Regions from separate parts of the Rhodoferax sp. LB1P47 genome, predicted to be linked through region 1. Evidence: predicted binding sites of a transcription regulator. Region 1 holds the regulator's gene; the other holds the start of a gene.

Region 1 (9,397 bases):
GACGGTGCTGTTCTCCATCGGCTACCTGGTGGTCTACCCCGGCCTGGGCAGCTACAAAGGCACGCTGGGCTGGACCCAGGTGGGCGAATATGAGGGCGAGGTGGTCCAGGCCAACCAGGCGCTGGAGCCGCTATACGCCAACTTCACCGCCTTGCCGCCGGAGAAGCTGGCGGGCAACGCGCAGGCCATGGGGGTGGGCGAACGCCTGTTCATGAACAACTGCGCCCAGTGCCACGGCTCGGACGCACGCGGCAGCAAGGGCTTTCCCAATCTGGCCGACGGCGACTGGCTGTACGGCGGCAGCCCGGAGAAAATTGCCGAAACCCTGCACCAGGGCCGCATCGGCCAGATGCCGCCGATGGCCGCTGCCGTGGGCACGCCGGACGATGTGAAGAACGTGGCCAACTACGTGCTCAGCCTGTCCGGCAGTCCGCACGACTCGCTGCGTGCCGCCCTGGGCAAGTCCAAGTTTGGCGTGTGCGCCGCCTGCCACGGCGTGGGCGGCAAGGGCAACCCGGCCCTGGGCGCACCCAATCTGGCCGACGACACCTGGCTGCACGGCTGGGGCGAGGCCGCCATTATCGCGATGGTCAACAACGGCAAAACCAACCAGATGCCCGCCCAGCAGGGCAAGCTGACCGAGGCGCAGATCCACGTGTTGACGAGTTATGTGTGGGGCTTGTCGAATAAAGCGACCCCGTAGTTGGGTTCACGTATGCATACATTGTTGGTGGCTGCCCGCCCCCACCCCAGCCCTCCCCCGAAGAGGGAGGGGGTAATGCATCTTCTCCCTCCCCCTCTGGGGGAGGGCTGGGGTGGGGGCCGGATGTCCTGCCTTACTCCCGCTATACCCACCATGCCTTCCGTCCATGCAGCCCCGTAAAACCATCCCCATCATCCCTGCCGAGGGCGAGCTGGTGTCGCTGTATGCGGCCCAGCCCAAGATCTATCCACGCTCGGTGCAGGGCCTGTTTGCCCGCTGGCGCTGGGGCATGGTGTTCCTCACGCAGTTGGTGTTCTACGGCCTGCCGTGGCTGCAATACGGCGAGCGCCAGGCGGTGCTGCTGGACCTGGCGGCGCGGCGCTTTTACCTGTTTGGGCTGGTGCTGTACCCGCAGGATTTCATCTACCTCACCGGCTTGCTGGTGGTGTCGGCCCTGTCGCTGTTTTTGTTCACCGCCGTGGCCGGGCGGCTGTGGTGTGGCTTTGCCTGCCCGCAAACCGTGTACAGCGAAATTTTTATGTGGATCGAGCGCCGCATCGAGGGCGACCGCAGCGCCCGCATGCGGCTGGACGGTGGCCCTTTGTCTACCGCCAAGCTGGGGAAAAAGTGGGCCAAGCACGCGGTGTGGATGCTGCTGTCGCTGTGGACCGGCTTTACCTTTGTGTCGTACTTCACGCCCACGTATGCGCTGCTGCAAGAGTCGCTGGACCTGAGCTTTGGCTCGTGGGAGGTCTTTTGGGGCTTGTTCTACAGCGCCGCCACCTACGGCAACGCAGGCTTCATGCGCGAGCAGGTGTGCAAATACATGTGCCCCTACGCCCGCTTCCAGAGCGCCATGTTCGACAAGGACACGCTCATCGTCAGCTACGACACCGCCCGGGGCGAACCGCGCGGGGCCCGCTCGCGCAAGGCCGACCCTGCCACGCTGGGCCTGGGCTCGTGTGTGGACTGCACCCTGTGCGTGCAGGTCTGCCCCACCGGCATCGACATCCGCCAGGGCCTGCAATACGAGTGCATCAACTGCGCCGCCTGCGTGGACGTGTGCGATGGGGTGATGGACAAAATGGGCTACGCCCGGGGGCTGGTGCGCTTTGCCACCCAGAACGGCATCCAGGGGGGCTGGACGGCCCGCCAGATGCTGCGCCGCGTGCTGCGGCCTCGGGTGCTGGTCTACACCGTGCTGCTGTGGACGCTGATCTTGTGCCTGGGCTTCAGCCTGGCGATGCGCACGCCGCTGAAAGTAGACGTGGTGCGCGACCGCGCCGCCTTGTCACGCATTGTGGCTGGGGGCCAGCTGGAGAACGTCTACCGCCTGCAAGTGATGAACGCCACCGAGTCGCCCCAGCGCTACACCCTGGCCGCCCACGGGCTGGCCGGGCTGGCCGTGGCATCTGACCCGGTGGTGGAGGTGGGTGCGGTGCAGTCGCGCTGGGTGGCGGTGCGGCTGCACATCCCCTACGGTTCGGCCACGCCGGGTTCGCACCCGGTGGTGTTCGACATCCAGACCGCCGACGGCCAACACCGCGTTTCTGAAAAATCGACGTTCATCGTCCCCCGATAAAGGCCGCCCTATGTCCACACCGTTCACGCCCACTCGCCCCCACCCCAACCCTCCCCCGGGGGGGGAGGGAGTAACACGGGGCCCGAATATGCCCCCTCCCCCCCCGGGGGAGGGTTGGGGTGGGGGCCTGTCTGTCGCGCAACCCTGGTGGAAATTCGGCCACGTGTGGCTGGTCATCTCTGGCCCGCTGATCGTGGTGGTGGCCGGGTTGGTCACCGCCTGGATCGCCTTCAGCCAGCAAGACCCGGTGCTGGCGCAAGACTATTACCGCCAGGGTTTGAACATCAACAAAACCCTGGCCCAGCAGGGTTCGCTGGCCCCCGCCATGCAGGGCCGCAACCACGCCGCCACGCCCGCAGGCGCAGTACCAACGAAATAGTGAAAACAATGCCTAAAGGCAGAACGCACGCCCACCAAAAACACCGCAAAACCGGCTTTGCTGGGCTGCTGGTGTTGCCCCCTGCAAGGGGGGTTGGCGAAAACATGCGTTCTCGGCCCAAAGGGCCGATTCCGGGGCAGTGTGTAGCCTGGGGGTGAGCCTATTTACATGCAGACTTGGGGGTTGACGATGCGCTTTAAAGCATCGGTATCCAGGATGCGGATGTGGCGCTGTTTGACTTCCACCATCCCGTCCTCGGCAAATTTGCTGAAGGTGCGGCTCACCGTCTCCAGCTTCAGGCCCAGGTAGCTGCCGATTTCTTCGCGCGTCATGCGCAGTACCAGCTCCAGCGGCGAGAAGCCACGCGCATGCAGGCGTTGCACCAGGTTCAGCAAAAAGGCCGCCAGCCGCTCTTCGGCCCGCATGCTGCCCAGCAGCAGCATCACGCCGTGCTCGCGCACGATCTCGCGGCTCATGATTTTGTGCACATGGCGCTGCAAGGCGTTGACCTCGCGCGACAGCTCTTCGATGCGGTTAAACGGCATCTCGCAGACCTCGGCATCCTCCAGCGCCACCGCGTCGCAGGTGTGCTGCTCGTGGACGATGCCGTCCAACCCGATGATCTCGCCCGCCATCTGGAAGCCGGTGACCTGGTCACGCCCGTCTTCGGTGGTGATGGAGGTTTTGAAAAACCCGGTGCGGATGGCGTACAGCGCGGTAAACGCCTCGCCGTTGCGGAACAGCGTGGCCCCGCGTTTGACCTTGCGGCGCACGGCCACCAGGCCGTCGATGCGGTCCAGCTCGTCCTGGTTCAGGCCCAGCGGCATGCACAGCTCGCGCAGATTGCAGTTCGAGCAGGCGACTTTGATGGCAGATGGGTTCATGCGCACAGTATGGACTTTTTATAAGCAGCCATTGTCTGCATAACGATCTGCAACGGTCTTGATCCACGTCAAGGATGCGAAACAGACTTCGCGGCACATTCCAGCCCATGATCCGCACCACGCCTGAGCCTATTTCTGCCGAACTCTTACAGCGCTACGACGTGCCGGGGCCGCGCTACACCTCGTACCCCACCGCCGACCGGTTTGTGGAGGCCTTCACCGGCGACGACTACGCCCGCGCCCTGCGCCTGCGCCGAGACACCGCCACCGCGCTGCCGCTGTCGCTCTACGTCCACATTCCGTTTTGCGAATCGCTGTGCTACTACTGCGCCTGCAACAAAATCATTACCAAACGCCACGAGCGCGGCGCGCAGTACCTGCATTACCTGGAGCGCGAAATAGTCCTGCACACCGCCCAGCTGGGCGCAGGCCGGGCGGTTAGCCAGCTGCACCTGGGCGGCGGCAGCCCTACGTTTTTGAGCGATGCCGAGCTGGCCCAGCTCATGGCCCTGCTGCGCCAGCATTTCAGCCTGGCCCCTGGCGGCGAATACGCCATCGAGGTCGATCCCCGCACCGTAGACCCCACCCGGCTGGCCACCCTGGCGGCGCTGGGCTTCAACCGCCTGAGCTTTGGCGTGCAAGATTTCGATGCCGATGTGCAAAAAGCCGTGCACCGCGTGCAGCCCGCCGAGGATGTATTTGGGTTGGTGGCGGATGCACGCAGGCTGGGCTTTGGGTCCATCAACACCGACCTGATCTACGGCCTGCCGCGCCAAACCCCCACCTCGTTTGCCCGCACCCTGGCGCAGATAGTGCAGCTGCGCCCCGACCGCATCGCCCTCTACGCCTACGCCCACCTGCCCCAGCGCTTCAAGCCGCAGCGCCGCATCTTGTCCGCCGACCTGCCCAGCGCCGCCGACAAACTGGCCATGCTGTCGCAGGCGCTGGATGTGCTCATCGGTGCGGGCTACGTGTACGTGGGCATGGACCACTTCGCCCTGCCGGGCGACACCCTGGCCGTGGCCAAGCGCCAGGGGCGGCTGCACCGCAACTTCCAGGGCTACAGCACCCAGCCCGACTGCGACCTGGTGGGCCTGGGCGTGTCGGCCATTGGCCGCATCGGCCCCACCTACAGCCAGAACGCCAAAACCCTGGAGGAGTACTGCGACAAGATCGACCAGGGCCAGCTCCCCGTGGTGCGCGGCCTGGCCCTGAACCGCGACGACCTGGTGCGCCGCGCCACCATCATGGCCCTGATGTGCCAGGGCGCAGTGCAGTTTGAATCCATCGAACTGGCCTATTTGGTGGACTTCAAAGCCACCTTCGCCGCCGAGCTACAGGCCTTGCAGCCGCTGGTGCAGGCCGGCATGGTCAGCGTAGATGGCACCAGCATCCAGGTCACCGCCACCGGCTGGTTCTTCGTGCGCGCCGTGGCTATGGTGTTCGACCGCTACCTGCAAGCCGACCACAACCGCGCCCGGTTTTCGCGTGTTATTTGACTCACCCCCAGGCTACAGTGCTTCGCATCTTTCGCCACCCCCCTTGCAGGGGGCAACACCAGCAGCCTGGCAAAGCCAGTTCTGCGGTGTTCTGCGAAGGGGCATCGCTGCGCTTGCCTTGGGTAAGACCGGGGCGTTTATTTCACCCCGATATTCCTCCCTCCCCCGCAAGGGGAGGGTCGGGGTGGGGGCCGGATGTCCTGCCTTACTCCCTCTCCCGCTTGCGGGAGAAAGACAGGGCCGGTGTGAGGGCCTGACCCCATGTCCACCACCCTAGCCTGGACCGCCCTGCTCATGGGCCTGGCCGGTGGCCCGCACTGCGCCGCCATGTGTGGCGCAGCCTGCACCGGCGTGGTACGGGTGGCCGGGGCCCGCCAAGGCATGCTGCAACTGCAAGCCGGTCGCCTGCTGGGCTACACGCTGGCGGGCGCCTTGGCCGCCGCCACCGTCAACACCCTGGCCTGGCTCACTGCCCCCGCCGCTGCGCTGCGCCCGGTGTGGACGCTGTTCCACGTGGCCGTGCTGGTCTGGGGCGGCACGCTGCTGGTGCTGGCGCGGCAACCCCTGTGGGTCGATGGCCTGGGCAGCACGCTGTGGGCCAAGCTGCGGCCCCGCCTGGCCGGTCGCTCGTGGGTGTTTGTGGCCGGGGCCGCCTGGGCGCTCATGCCCTGCGGTTTGCTGTACTCGGCCCTGCTGGTCGCATCCCTCAGCGGCGGCCCGCTGGACGGTGCGTTGTGCATGGCCTTGTTTGCCCTGGGCAGCAGCATCACCCTGGTGGCCGGGCCGTGGCTCTGGCTGCGCCTGCAAGCCTGGCGCAGCCCCCAGCGTAAAGATTGGGGCATGCGCTTGGCCGGCGCATCGCTGGTGGGGGTGGCCGTGTGGGCGCTGCTGCACGACATGGACCCACGCGTGATGGAGTTCTGCCAAAGCCTGTGGTGAAATTCGCCCCATGCACGTTCAATCTCACTTCTGGGCCGACCTCACCACCCGCGACTTCGCGCAGCTCGACCCGGCCCGCACCGTCGCCGTACTGCCCGTGGCCGCCACCGAGCAACACGGCCCGCACCTGCCGCTGAGCGTGGACACCACCCTGGTCGATGGCGTTATCCATGCCGCGCTGCCGCACCTGCCTGCCGATGCGTCGGTACTGGTGCTGCCCACCCAGCAGGTCGGCTTCAGCCCCGAACATGTGCGCTTCCCCGGTACGCTCACCCTGTCCAGCGAAACCCTGATCCGCGTCTGGACCGAGCTGGGTGCCTGTGTGGCCCGCAGCGGGGTCAAAAAGCTGTTGATTTTTAACGCCCACGGCGGCCAGGTCAGCCTGATGGACATCGTGGCCCGCACCCTGCGCACCGAGCATGGCCTGCTGGTCTACAGCGCCAGCTGGTTCAACCTGCCGCTGGGCGCTGCGAACGACTTGTTCAGCCCCGAAGAACACCGCTTCGGCATCCACGCGGGCGATACCGAAACCTCGATGATGCTGGCCCTGCGCCCGCAATGGGTGCGCATGGAGCAGGCCCGCGATTTCCCATCCACCTCGCAAGACCGCGCCGCCAAGTACCCCATCCTGGGCAACGGCAAAAGCGCCAAGCTGGGCTGGCAGATGCAGGACTACAACCCCACGGGCGCGGCGGGCAATGCGGCTGCCGCCACCGTGGAAAAAGGCCAGGCCTTGGTCGATGCCTCGGGCCAGCAACTGGCGTTGCTGCTGCAAGAGATTGCCGATTTGCCGCTGTCCACGCTGGTGGACAGGCCGGACTTGGGTTGAGAATTTAAGGTCTTTTTTAAAGCATAAAAAGACCCTCTAGCGCATATTTAATATGCGCTAGTAGCTCCTATTTTTGATGTTAAAAATGAGAGCGCTTGCTTACAGCAAGCCGTAGGCCAGCATCCCCGCCGTGCCCCACATCATCAGCGCCACCAGCCCATCCAGCGCCCGCCACAGGGCCGGGGACTGCAAGCGCTGCCCCAGCCACAAGGCGCTCACCCCCAGACCCGCAAACCACACGGTAGACCCGGTGGCCGCGCCCAGGCCGAAGAAGGTGTTGCCCGGCGTGCCCCAGGCCAGCGAGGCCGTGCCGATCAGCACCAGCGTCTCCACCAGCGCGTGCGGGTTCAGCCACGCCACGGCCAACGCCGCGCCCACCGCCTGCTGGCGGCTCATGGCCGCCACCGGCTCGCCCACGGCCTGGTGCGCTGCCGACCCAGCGCGAAAGCGCCCCCAGGCCTTCCAGCCGTAGACCAGCAAAAACACCACGCCCCCGCACACCATCGCCGCCTGCACCCCGCGCGGCAGGCCGCCCAACTGCGCCAGCCCCAGCACCCCCAGCGCGATCAGCGCCACGTCCGACGCAATGCTCACCGCCACCGTCAAGCCCACATGCTGGCCGCGCAGCCCCATGCGCAGCACGTGGGCGTTTTGCGGGCCAATGGCCACGATCAGCGACAGGCTGAGCAATAAACCGGCGCTGAATGCAGGGGTAAGGAAGAGGCTGGACATGGCGGGCGCTTGAAAAGGAATGGCCCGCAGTGTCGGGCAGTTTGGCAATTGCTTAAACCCAACTAAATTAAACTTGCATCACGTAAAAATTAATTGAGTGATATGACTGCATTTTTCAGTGATCCGACCGCCAGTCACAGGCAGAACGCGCCGCCCCAGGGATACCGTGGAACTGGCTTTGCCAGGCCACTGGTATCGCCCCCTGCAAGGGGGGTGGCGAAGCGAAGCGCAGCCTGGGGGTGAGCCTTTGTTAGATGCCCGTCAACTCGAAGCCCTGGCCGCCGTGCTCGAACACGGCGGCTTCGGCCCGGCCGCCCAGGCGCTGAACCTCACCCTGGCAGCGGTATCCCTGCGCATCAAAGGCTTGGAGGCCGCTTTGGGCCAGCGCCTGCTGGTGCGCGGCAAAACCGTGCGTGCCACCCCGGCTGGGCAGGCGCTGCTGGCCCACATCAAGCAGCTGCGCCTGATGGAGTCCGATCTGCTGGGGGCCATGCCCCGCGCAAAGGGGGTGGCCAGCGCTTGGCAAACCCTGGGCGTAGCCATCAACGCCGACTCCCTGGCCAGCTGGTTCCTGCCCGGCGTGGCCGCCTGCGTGGCACAGCACCGCTTGCTGCTGGACGTGGTGATTGACGATCAGGACCACACCCACGATGCCCTCAAAAACGGCGACGTGGTCGGCTGCGTCAGCACCCTGGCCCAGCCCATGCGCGGCTGCCTGGCCGAACCGCTGGGCGTCATGCGCTACCGCTGCGTCGCCGCGCCCGCTTTGGCCGCGCAGTGCCGCACCCCGGGGGGCGCGGTGTCGGTGCACCAATTGCTGGCCATCCCCGCCATCATCTTCGACCGCAAAGACGGTCTGCAAGACGCGTTTCTAGCCCAGCACTTCGCCCTCAGCGCGCCGCAATACCCCCGGCATTTCGTGCCTGCGGTCGATGCATATGAAAGCGCACTGGAGCACGGCATGGGCTGGGGCATGGTGCCCGACCAGTTCCTGGCGCGGCGGGAAGGGCGGCTGCCGCTGGAGGAGGTGTTGCCGGGCAGTGCGGTGGAGGTGGCGCTGTATTGGCACCATTGGGAGCGGGAGCCGGTGGTGGCGCAGCGGTTGACGGTGGGGGTGCGGGAGGCGGCGCGGGGGTTGGGGGGTTCGCCTAGACGCTGTCAGCGTGCGGCCTTCGATACCAATGGAAACGCCAGCGGATCGCGAATCGACGTAACCGATAGATCGGCATCCAGTTGAGGCCAATACAAGTGGTTCAGAGAAGGCCACTCCACGTCCGTCAGTTGCTCAATCGTCGCCTTTTTGAACCAGGGAAAGTGCTCGAACGGCACCAGCAACTCCTCGGCATTCAGCAGGACCCAGAAGCCATTTTTTGAAACGTGGGTAACTTCAGCTACCGAAGTGGTGGTTCCATGCATGCTGAATCTCCTGAATGTGTGCTTCGACAATGGTTTGGGCCTCACGCAACTGCCGCCCAGACAAGCCCGTGTGGTCGGCCAGTAGAACACTGGGTGTCAACCAAAATTTCGCCTCTCCGTCAGGGTGTGTGACATGGATGTGAATGCGCGTCTCTTCTCGTGAAAAGAAGAAAAGGCGAAATTTGCCATCGCGTACAACGGTAGCCGTCACTGATCTAGCCTAGAGCTGTGAGTTACTGCTTACCCCAGTTGGGTTGTAGTTGATGCTGTGTTCTTCTTCGGGCGTGCTTGAATTGATGCTGCGAATCGTCGATGTATATCTGATTTTTGTGTCCTTATTTCGCCAGTAGTAAATACGGACGACTGCAAATTCAGACCGTGCCTCTTCCGAGTTCACTGAACTCCCATATTTTGATGAAAGCTCTAGTGCCAAG
Region 2 (9,397 bases), on a different contig from region 1:
CGTCGCGTTCTTCGGTGCTCAGCAGCACCATTACCCGGCGGGTGCGGGCCGGGCCGTCGGCATCCCAACGGGCAAAGCCGCGCCAGTGCGTGGCCTGGGGGCCGAGTTGCAGATCGACAAAGCCTTCGTCCTGCGCAAAGGCGGGCAGTGCGGCCACGCCGGTGTAGGTCAGCACCCGGCCCGCCGCATCCCACACCACCACACTTAGCGACTGTTGGTAGTCGTGGTTTTTCAAGTCTGGGTGGGTCCCGGCCAGGGGCCGTACATCGTCGGCGGTAAATGTGCCGCCTTGCTGGCGCAACAGCAGGGCCGAGACACCGGCTAGGTGGCCGTCGGTCAGTTCATCGGACTCGTGCCGCCCGGTTTGCACGCCTACCACCATAAAGCCCAGCCACACTACCACCAGCGCCCCCAGGGCCCAGACCAGCAGGTGCCGGGTCAACGAGCTGCTCCGGCGGGTCATGCGGGCTCCTGCGGCACAAAGTAGCCCACGCCGCGCAGGGTCTGGATCAGCGCGGCACCGAGTTTTTTGCGCAGGTGGTGGATGTGGACCTCGATCGCGTTGCTCTCCAGCAGCTGGTCGAAGCTGTACAGCGTGGTCTCAATCTGCGCCCGCGACAGCACCCGGCCCCGGGCTTGCAGCAGGGCCAGCAGCACCGCATATTCGCGCCCCGACAAGGCCACCAGCTGCCCGGCTTGGTGCACGCTGCGGGTGGCGGGGTTGAGCGACAGGGCGCCCAGGGTCAGCAGCGGCTGCGCCCGCCCGGCGGCGCGGCGCAGCAGGGCGCGCATGCGGGCCTCTAGCTCATCGGCATCGAAGGGTTTGGTCACGTAGTCGTCGGCCCCCGAGTCCAGGCCCTCGATGCGCGAGGCCACCGCGTCGCGCGCGGTCATGATCAGCACCGGGGTGTGGGCATCGGGCAGGGCTGCGTTGCTGCTGCGCACCCGCTCCAGCAGGCTGCGGCCATCGCCGTCGGGCAGGCCCAGGTCGAGCAGTACCAGGTCAAACGGCTCGACGCACAGCGCGCTCCACGCAGCGGCCAGGTTGCCCACCAGATCCACGGCATAGCCGCGCTGGCGCAGGCCTACGCTGAGGCCGAGGGCAATGCCCGTGTCGTCTTCTACTACCAAGATGCGCATGGGCCGTATTGTGCGGCCCTTAAGGGTGGCTTAATGCGCGGCCCCAAGACTCGCCCCCATGCAAATTGAAAAACAGGGGTGGGCCACCGTTTTGGCCCTGGGCGTGCTGCTGGCGTGGGATGCTAGCGGCTGGGATGTGCCGGTGGCTGCGTGGTTTGGCAACAGCCAAGGCTTTGCGCTGCGCGACCACTGGCTGCTGTCCACGGTGCTGCACGAGGGCGGGCGCTTGCTGGCCTGGGCACTGGTGCTGGCGTTGTGCGTGGGGGCGGTGCTGCCGTTTGGCCCGTTAGTGCAGCTACCGATGTCGCGGCGCATCCAGCTGGCCATCACGCCCATCGCCGGGGCATTGGCGGTCTCCATCCTCAAGTCCTCCAGCGCCAGCAGCTGCCCCTGGGATATGCATGCGTTTGGCGGCGTGGCACAGCACATATCGCATTGGCAGTGGACCTTGCACGATGGTGGCAGTGGCCGCTGCTTCCCGGCGGGGCACGCCACGGCGGGGTTTTCGTTTCTGGGCGGCTATTTCGTTTACCGGGCGCAGCCGAACATCGCACGCCGCTGGCTCATGGGGGCCATGCTGGCCGGTACGGTGTTCGGGCTAGCACAGCAGATGCGCGGCGCGCACTACGCCAGCCATACGCTGTGGACCGCCTGGCTGTGCTGGGCAGTAGCCTGGATCGGCGATGCGGCCCACCAGCACTGGGCAGGAGGCCGCCATGCGCAAGCATAAGTCAATCCAGCACGGCCACGTGTTGCCCGGGGCCGCCTGGAACCCACTGACGCGCACTGCCGATTGGCATCCGCACACCGCCACCGTGCTGCTGTGCCTGTGGATGGCCAGCGTGGGCAATCTGGCGCTGTGGCAGGCTTTGCACCCATTGGGCGCGCTACAGGGCGTGGCCGGTTTGCGTTTGGCCCTGGGGTTGGGGCTAGGCGTTGCCGCCTTGCTGGGCGCCCTGGTGTCGCTGCTGACCCTGTTGGCACCCCGCTGGTTGCTCAAGCCGGTGCTCACCGTGCTGCTGGTGGTGACCGCCGTGGGCAGTTACTTCATGCTGAGCTACGGCATCGTGATCGACGCGACCATGCTGACCAATGCCCTGCAAACCGATGTGCGCGAAGCCGCCGACCTGCTGCACTGGCGGCTGCTGCTAACCATCGCCGGGCTGGCGGGCGCACCGGCCTGGTGGCTTTGGCGGGCCGTGTTGCGCTACCCGCAGGGGGCAAAGGCGCACGGCAAGAATGCTATATATTTTATAGCTTACTGCGCAATATCTATATGCGCTACAGGCCTTATTTACCAAAATATGGCAAGCCTGATGCGCAACCACACCCAGCTGCGCTACCTGGTCAACCCGCTCAACAGCGTGTACGCCGTGGCCCGTCTGGCACACCCCAAGGTGGCCCACACCGGGCCGCTGCTGCCGCTGGGCGAGGACGCACATTTGGCGGCCAATGCCAGCGCCCCTAGCCGTCCACCGCTGCTGGTATTGGTGCTGGGCGAAACCGCCCGCAGCGGCAACTTCGGCATCAACGGCTACGCCCGCAACACCACGCCGCTGCTGCAAGCCCAGGCCAAATTTGGCCAGTTGGTGAGCTTTACCAACGCCTGGTCCTGCGGCACCAGCACCGCCGCCTCGGTGCCGTGCATGTTTTCGCCGCTAGGACGCGAGGGCTACAGCGCCCGCGATGCCGATACTGAAGGCCTGCTCGACGTGCTGCAACGCGCCGGACTGGCCGTGCTGTGGGTAGACAACCAGTCGGGCTGCAAGGGCGTGTGCGACCGGGTGGTCAGCGCCAGCACCACCGGAGTGCCAGTGCCCGACTCCTCGGGACTGGGCTTGTGCGAGGGTGCGGAATGCTTCGATGCGGTGATGCTGCACGGCCTGGACGCGCGCATCGCCGCCCTGCCCGCCGCCGCCCGCGCCCAAGGCGTGGTGGTGGTTCTGCACCAAATGGGCGGCCACGGCCCGGCCTACAGCCGCCGTAGCGCGGCGCAGCGCAAACAATTTGGCCCGGAATGTCTGAGCAGCGCCTTGCAGGAATGCAGCCAGGCGAGCATCACCAATGCCTACGACAACACGATTGTGGAAACCGACTTTCTGCTGGACGGGGTGGTGCAGTGGCTGCAAGCCCGCTCCGGCCAGTGGGATACCGCCATGCAGTACGTGGCCGACCACGGTGAATCACTGGGCGAGAACAACATTTACCTGCACGGCTTGCCGTATGCCGTGGCCCCGGATGTGCAAAAGCAGGTGCCGTGGATCACCTGGCTATCCCCGGCGTTCACGCAGCGCAGCGGCATTGCACCGGCCTGCCTGCAACAACAGGCAGCGGCGCGCATTTCGCACGACAATTTTTTCCACTCGGTGCTGGGCCTGATGGGGGTGCAGACCGGGGTCTACCGCCCGGCGCTGGACCTGTACCGGCACTGTGCGACAGGGGCCTGAAAAGGCTCTGCTCAAATAGACAGGACTTACGCAAGACCCTCTGTGCGCCCAATGGGCACTACAGAGGGCGCTGCGTAAGTCCTAATAGAAATGCAGGGCCTGGACCCTGCATGCAGTGGGACGCAGGACGCAAAGCCCTGCCAGGCGGGTGGATCAGCTGACTTGGCAAATCTTCAGCATATTGGTGCCGCCGGGTGCGCCCATAGGTTCGCCGCAGGTGATGGCATAGATATCCCCGCGTTGCACGATGCCGCGCTTGGTGAGGTGGCGCTCGGCCTGCTCCAGCGCGGTGTCGCGGTCGCTGCTGGCATCCATTAACAGCGGCAGCACGTTGCGGTACAGCGCCATCTTGCGCTGGGTGGCCAGGCGCGGTGTAAGTGCATAGATCGGCACGTGGATGCTGTGGCGGCTCATCCACAGGGCGGTGGAGCCGCTGTCGGTCATGGCCACAATGGCTTTGGCACCCAAATGCTGGGCGGTAAACAGGGCGCCCATGGCGATGGACTGGTCGATGCGGCTGAAGGTTTTGCCCTTGAAGTCGGCTTCCAGTTCGCCATATTCGGCTTTTTCGGCTTCGCGGCAGATGTTGGCCATTTCCAGCACGGTTTCCAGCGGGAATTTACCGGCGGCGGTTTCGGCGCTCAGCATCACGGCATCGGTGCCGTCCAGCACGGCGTTGGCCACGTCGCTTACCTCGGCGCGGGTCGGCACCGGGTTGGTGATCATGCTTTCCATCATCTGGGTGGCGGTAATCACCACCTTGTCGCTGGCGCGGGCCATGCGGATCATGCGTTTTTGCAAAGCGGGTACGGCAGCGTTGCCCACCTCGACCGCCAAATCACCGCGCGCCACCATGATGCCGTCGCTGGCATCCAGAATGGATTGCAGGTGCGGGATGGCTTCGGCACGCTCGATCTTGGCGATCAGGCCGGGCCGGTGGTTGAACTCGGCAGCGGCCACGTTGCACAACTGGCGGGCCATTTCCATGTCGGTGGCGTTCTTGGGGAAGCTCACGGCCACGTAGTCGGCCTGGAAGCTCATCGCGGTGCGGATGTCCTCCATGTCCTTGGCGGTCAGGGCCGGGGCGGTTAGGCCGCCACCCTGCTTGTTGATGCCTTTGTTGTTGGACAACTCGCCGCCGAGCTTGACGATGCAGTGCACCGCATCGCCGCGCACGGCCTCCACCGTCATCACGATCAGGCCGTCGTTGAGCAACAGCACGTCGCCCGCCTTGACTTCGCGTGGCAATGATTTGTAGTCCAAGCCCACGGCGTCAATGTCGCCCAGCTCGGTGCGGGCCGCGTCGAGCACGAATTTCTGGCCTGGCTCCAGCATGACTTTGTTGTCGGCAAACTTGCCGACGCGGATCTTGGGGCCTTGCAGGTCGGCCATGATGGCCACTTCCACACCGGCCCGTTTGGCGGCTTCGCGGACCATCATGGCGCGGTCAATGTGGTCTTGCGCCTTGCCGTGGCTGAAGTTCAGCCGCACGACGTTGACACCGGCCCGAATCAACTGCTCCAGGATTTCCGGGGTGTTGGAAGCAGGGCCGAGGGTGGCAACAATTTTGGTGGCAAGGCGGGGCATGACAGAGTCTCCGTTGTAATTTAGTTTCCATTCTCACACGAAAATAGTTACCAAAAGGTTACAAGACAAGCATGAAAACCCTTGTTCCACCGCTGGCATTGAGGCATGGTACAAAGTTACCATGCTTGAACATTTCGTCCACACTTTGATCTTGGTCAGTACCGCAGCCGCCCCCTGCGTATAGCATCCAACTGCTGATTTGCGTACCCATGCGCGGGCCCTCCGCCCCGCTAGGCAATTCACCCATCCGAACCCTCACGTTACCCGTGTTTTGCCATGTCTTCTTCGATTGAACCATCCCCTCTACCGCTGGCACCCGGCGAACCTTTGCCGCACCGCAAGGTGATCCGGTCCTGGCTGATTCCGCTGTCCCAGCGCACCACGCTGCGGGCGGTATACCTGTTGGTTTTTGACTACGTTTTGCTCGCCAGCCTGCTGGCGGGCACCGTGCTGCTGGCACCGGCATGGGCCAAATTGCTGTGTGGACTGGCCGCAGGCTTCGTGATTGGCCGCCTGTTCGTCATCGGCCACGACGGCTGCCACCAAAGCCTGACGCCGCACCGCCGCCTGAACAAATGGCTGGGCCGCATCGCGTTTTTGCCGTCGCTCACCGCCTACAGCCTGTGGGACGTGGGCCACAACGTGGTGCACCACGGCTTTACCAACCTCAAGGGCGTGGATTTTGTCTGGGCCCCGCTGACGCAGGCGGAATACGCCGCGCTGTCGCCCGTGGGCCGGCTGCTGCAACGCATCTACCGCAGCGGCTGGGGGCCGGGCATGTACTACATGGTGGAGATCTGGTGGAAGAAGATGATGTTTCCGCCCCAATCACAAATGGGCAATACCAACCGCGCCATCTTCACCTGGGACTGCTTGCTGGTCAGCGCCTTTGCCCTGGTCTGGATAGCGGCGCTGGTGGCCGCCGCGTTGGCGACCGAGCAATCGGTGGCACTGCTGCTGCTGCTGGGCTTTGCCGTGCCGATGTTCTTCTGGTTCAACATGATGGGCTTTGTGATCTATGGCCACCACACGCACGTGAAGGTGTCGTGGCACGATGACCGGGCCATCTGGCTGCGCGCCCAGCCGTTTGTATCGACCACGGTGCACCTGACCTTTCCGCTCCAGTTTGGCGCGCTGGTCCACCACATCATGGAGCACACCGCCCACCACGTGGACATGAGCATCCCGCTGTACCGCCTGAAAGAAGCCCAAGCCAAGCTGGAAGAGCTGCTGCCCGAGCGCATCATCATCCAGCCGTTTTCGTGGCGCTGGTATTTCGACACCGCCCGCAACTGCAAGCTGTACGACTTCAGCCGCAACTGCTGGACCGACTTTGCGGGCCTTGCCACCAGCCCGCCCAAGCCCCGGGGCGCTGCGTAAACCCGCCCACTATTGATGTAACGCAATCTGGGCGCGCCCCGGCTTTGACCCGACGCAAACCGCCTGGGGTCCGCCTCTTTTGTAATCCAGGGTATGGGAATGTTCCCATGCATTGGATGAAAAAAACATGAAAAACTCCCTCTGGGCCCTCGCTCTGTGCGCCTTGGTGTCGGCCCCTGCATTTGCCCAGCCCGGCAGCGAAGGCCCTTGGCTGGTACGGGCCCGTGCCGTGCATCTGGACAGCAGCAACGGCGATAGCACGCCGCTGGCCTTGTCCATCAACAACAAATGGTTGCCTGAGCTGGATATCAGCTACTTCTTCACCCCGCAGATCGCCGCCGAACTGGTGCTGACGGTGCCCCAAAAGCAAACCCTGAGCGCCAGTGGCACGCCGATTGGCAGCTTCAAGCACCTGCCGCCCACCTTGACGCTGCAATACCATTTCCAGGCCCCCGGCTTTAAACCCTATGTGGGCGCGGGCCTGAACTACACCCGGATCAGCTCTGTGGACCTGCCCGCAGGTGTCACGGTGGACCGCAACAGCTTCGGCCCTGCGCTCCAGGCGGGCGTAGACATTCCGCTGGCCCCCCACCTTAGCTTGAACATCGACGTGAAAAAGGTCTATATCCGCACCGACGTTGCGGCGGCGGGGAGCACGCTGGGCACGTTCAAGGTGGACCCGGTGCTGTTCGGCATCGGCCTGGGCTGGCGCTTCTAAATAAAAAAAGCGCCGATAACGGCGCTTTTTGACAGAGCCCGTTTTCAGGCCATGGCGGCCGCCCGTACGTCAGTGCAGTCGGTACCGCCACAGCCGTGGATGGGCGTGGCAGGCAAGGCATCTGGGCTGGCAATCTGTCCGGTGAGCGGGTCAAAACCCACCCGGCGCACATGCAAGGCCAGCGCCGCGTCCATGCTCTGGGCGTGCTGGAGAAACCAGGGGCCGAGTTCGGATGCCATCTCCCGTATGCAGGGCAGATTCCCCGCCTGCCCCTGCACCGCGCCTTCGTGCATCACGGTGAGCACCACTTTGTGCTGCATGCTGTGGCAGTTGACCGAGGCAAACCGGGTCGCCTGCATCCAGCGGTCCTCCTGGCCAAAATGCGCTTCGGTGTGCACGATCAGTGCGCGCCACACCCGCAGCAAGTCAGCATCCGGCGCAGACACCACCACCGCCAGCAAGTCCACGAACTCGCGGTGGGTGTCGTCCATACACGCCAAGTCCAAGGACAGCGCGTCCGACCATTCCAACAAAGCCATACGATTTCTCCTGAAGTTGCTCAGGAGCGTATCGGCCCTCGGGCGAACCGCCCTTGATGTAGATCAGGCTGCGCGCTTTTGCAGAATCTCGAACGCGGGCAGGGTTTTGCCTTCCAGGATTTCCAGGAAAGCGCCGCCGCCGGTGGAGATGTAGCCGATCTGTTTTTCAATGCCATATTTGGCAATAGCGGCCAGTGTGTCTCCACCACCAGCTATCGAAAACGCAGCACTTTCGGCAATCGCGCGGGCAATCGTTTCGGTGCCGTGGGCAAACGCGTCGAACTCGAACACGCCGACCGGGCCGTTCCAGACAATGGTGCCCGCTGACTTGAGTTGCAGCGCCAGGGCGGCAGCGGTTTGCGGGCCGATGTCCAGGATCAGGTCGTCATCGGCCACATCGGTGGCGGCCTTGACGGTGGCCACGGCATCGGCCGAGAAGGTTTTGGCGGTGACCACGTCGGTGGGAATCGGCACCGCCGCGCCACGGGCTTTCATGGCTTCGATCACGGCCTTGGCCTGGTCCACCAAGTCGGCTTCGGCCAGCGATTTGCCGATCTTCAAACCTGCGGCCAGCATGAAGGTGTTGGCAATGCCGCCGCCCACAATCAGCTGGTCCACCTTGTCGGCCAGACTCTTCAGGATGGTGAGTTTGGTGGACACCTTGGAGCCCGCCACGATGGCCACCAGCGGGCGCTGGGGATGGGCCAGGGCCTTGGTGATAGCGTCGATCTCGGCCGCCAGCAGCGGGCCTGCGCAGGCGATCTTGGCGTATTCGGCGATGCCGTAGGTGGTGCCCTCGGCGCGGTGGGCGGTGCCGAACGCGTCGTTCACAAAGATGTCGCACAACGCGGCCATCTTCTGCGCCAGTTCGGGGCTGTTCTTCTTTTCACCCACATTGACGCGGCAGTTTTCCAGCAGCACGACCTGGCCGGGGGCCACAGTCACGCCATCGACCCAGTGGGACACCAGCGGTACTTCACGACCCAGCAGCTCGCCCAGGCGCTTGGCCACGGGGGCCAGCGAATCTGCGGGTTTGAATGCGCCCTCGGTGGGGCGGCCCAAGTGCGAGGTCACCATCACCGCCGCACCTGCGTCCAGCGCCATCTGGATGCACGGCACCGAAGCACGGATGCGGGTGTCTTCGGTGATGGCTCCGGCATCGTCTTGCGGCACGTTCAGGTCGGCGCGGATAAAAACACGTTGGCCGGCGGCTTGGCCCTGGGCGCACAGATCGGAAAAGCGGATGACGTTCATGGCGGTGTCTCGGTAGGTTGGAGGGGTAAACCCGCCATTCTAGGAGCGCTGCCGCTGGCTAAGTTACCAGCCTAGGCCAAGATGCAGCGGCAAATACACCGCCATGCCGACCACGATGGTCAGCAGCACGTCGCGCCGCCAGAAGTACACCAGCGTGCCCGCTGCCGCGCCAAACAGCCGGGCGTCCAGCCAGGTGGTGAGCAGGTGGCCTTGGGTCATCAGCACTTCGGGTAGCACCACGGCGGACAGGGCGGCAATCGGGGCGTATTGCAGGCCGCGCTGGGCCCAGTGCGGCAGACCAGCAGATTTGCGGCTCAAAAAGAAGAAGCAGC

The links. The regulator FNR, encoded in region 1, switches genes on or off when oxygen is low (the NO sensors DNR and NnrR bind a similar motif). The targets are predictions, from matches to a motif close to TTGATNNNNATCAA.
Region 2: the regulator FNR is predicted to act here: its motif matches at 5,320-5,333, upstream of AC0969_RS12145 (fatty acid desaturase).

What each region holds. Positions count from the first base shown of each region.
Region 1 is NZ_JBWMAU010000010.1:111,081-120,477, reverse strand. It holds gene ccoP (cytochrome-c oxidase, cbb3-type subunit III) at 1-703, shown strand, start outside; gene ccoG (cytochrome c oxidase accessory protein CcoG) at 870-2,285, shown strand; gene AC0969_RS12885 (FixH family protein) at 2,374-2,664, shown strand; gene fnr (fumarate/nitrate reduction transcriptional regulator Fnr) at 2,829-3,548, opposite strand; gene hemN (oxygen-independent coproporphyrinogen III oxidase) at 3,656-5,047, shown strand; gene AC0969_RS12870 (sulfite exporter TauE/SafE family protein) at 5,309-5,986, shown strand; gene AC0969_RS12865 (creatininase family protein) at 5,997-6,815, shown strand; gene AC0969_RS12860 (LysE/ArgO family amino acid transporter) at 6,915-7,547, opposite strand; gene AC0969_RS12855 (HTH-type transcriptional regulator ArgP) at 7,795-8,784, shown strand; gene AC0969_RS12850 (DUF2442 domain-containing protein) at 8,706-8,963, opposite strand; gene AC0969_RS12845 (DUF4160 domain-containing protein) at 8,935-9,174, opposite strand; gene AC0969_RS12840 (hypothetical protein) at 9,184-9,397, opposite strand, start outside.
Region 2 is NZ_JBWMAU010000009.1:126,669-136,065, reverse strand. It holds gene AC0969_RS12170 (ATP-binding protein) at 1-463, opposite strand, end outside; gene AC0969_RS12165 (response regulator) at 460-1,140, opposite strand; gene AC0969_RS12160 (phosphatase PAP2 family protein) at 1,199-1,870, shown strand; gene AC0969_RS12155 (phosphoethanolamine transferase) at 1,857-3,587, shown strand; gene pyk (pyruvate kinase) at 3,741-5,174, opposite strand; gene AC0969_RS12145 (fatty acid desaturase) at 5,451-6,554, shown strand; gene AC0969_RS12140 (OmpW/AlkL family protein) at 6,682-7,272, shown strand; gene AC0969_RS12135 (hemerythrin domain-containing protein) at 7,317-7,811, opposite strand; gene AC0969_RS12130 (phosphoglycerate kinase) at 7,875-9,065, opposite strand; gene AC0969_RS12125 (AzlD domain-containing protein) at 9,129-9,397, opposite strand, start outside.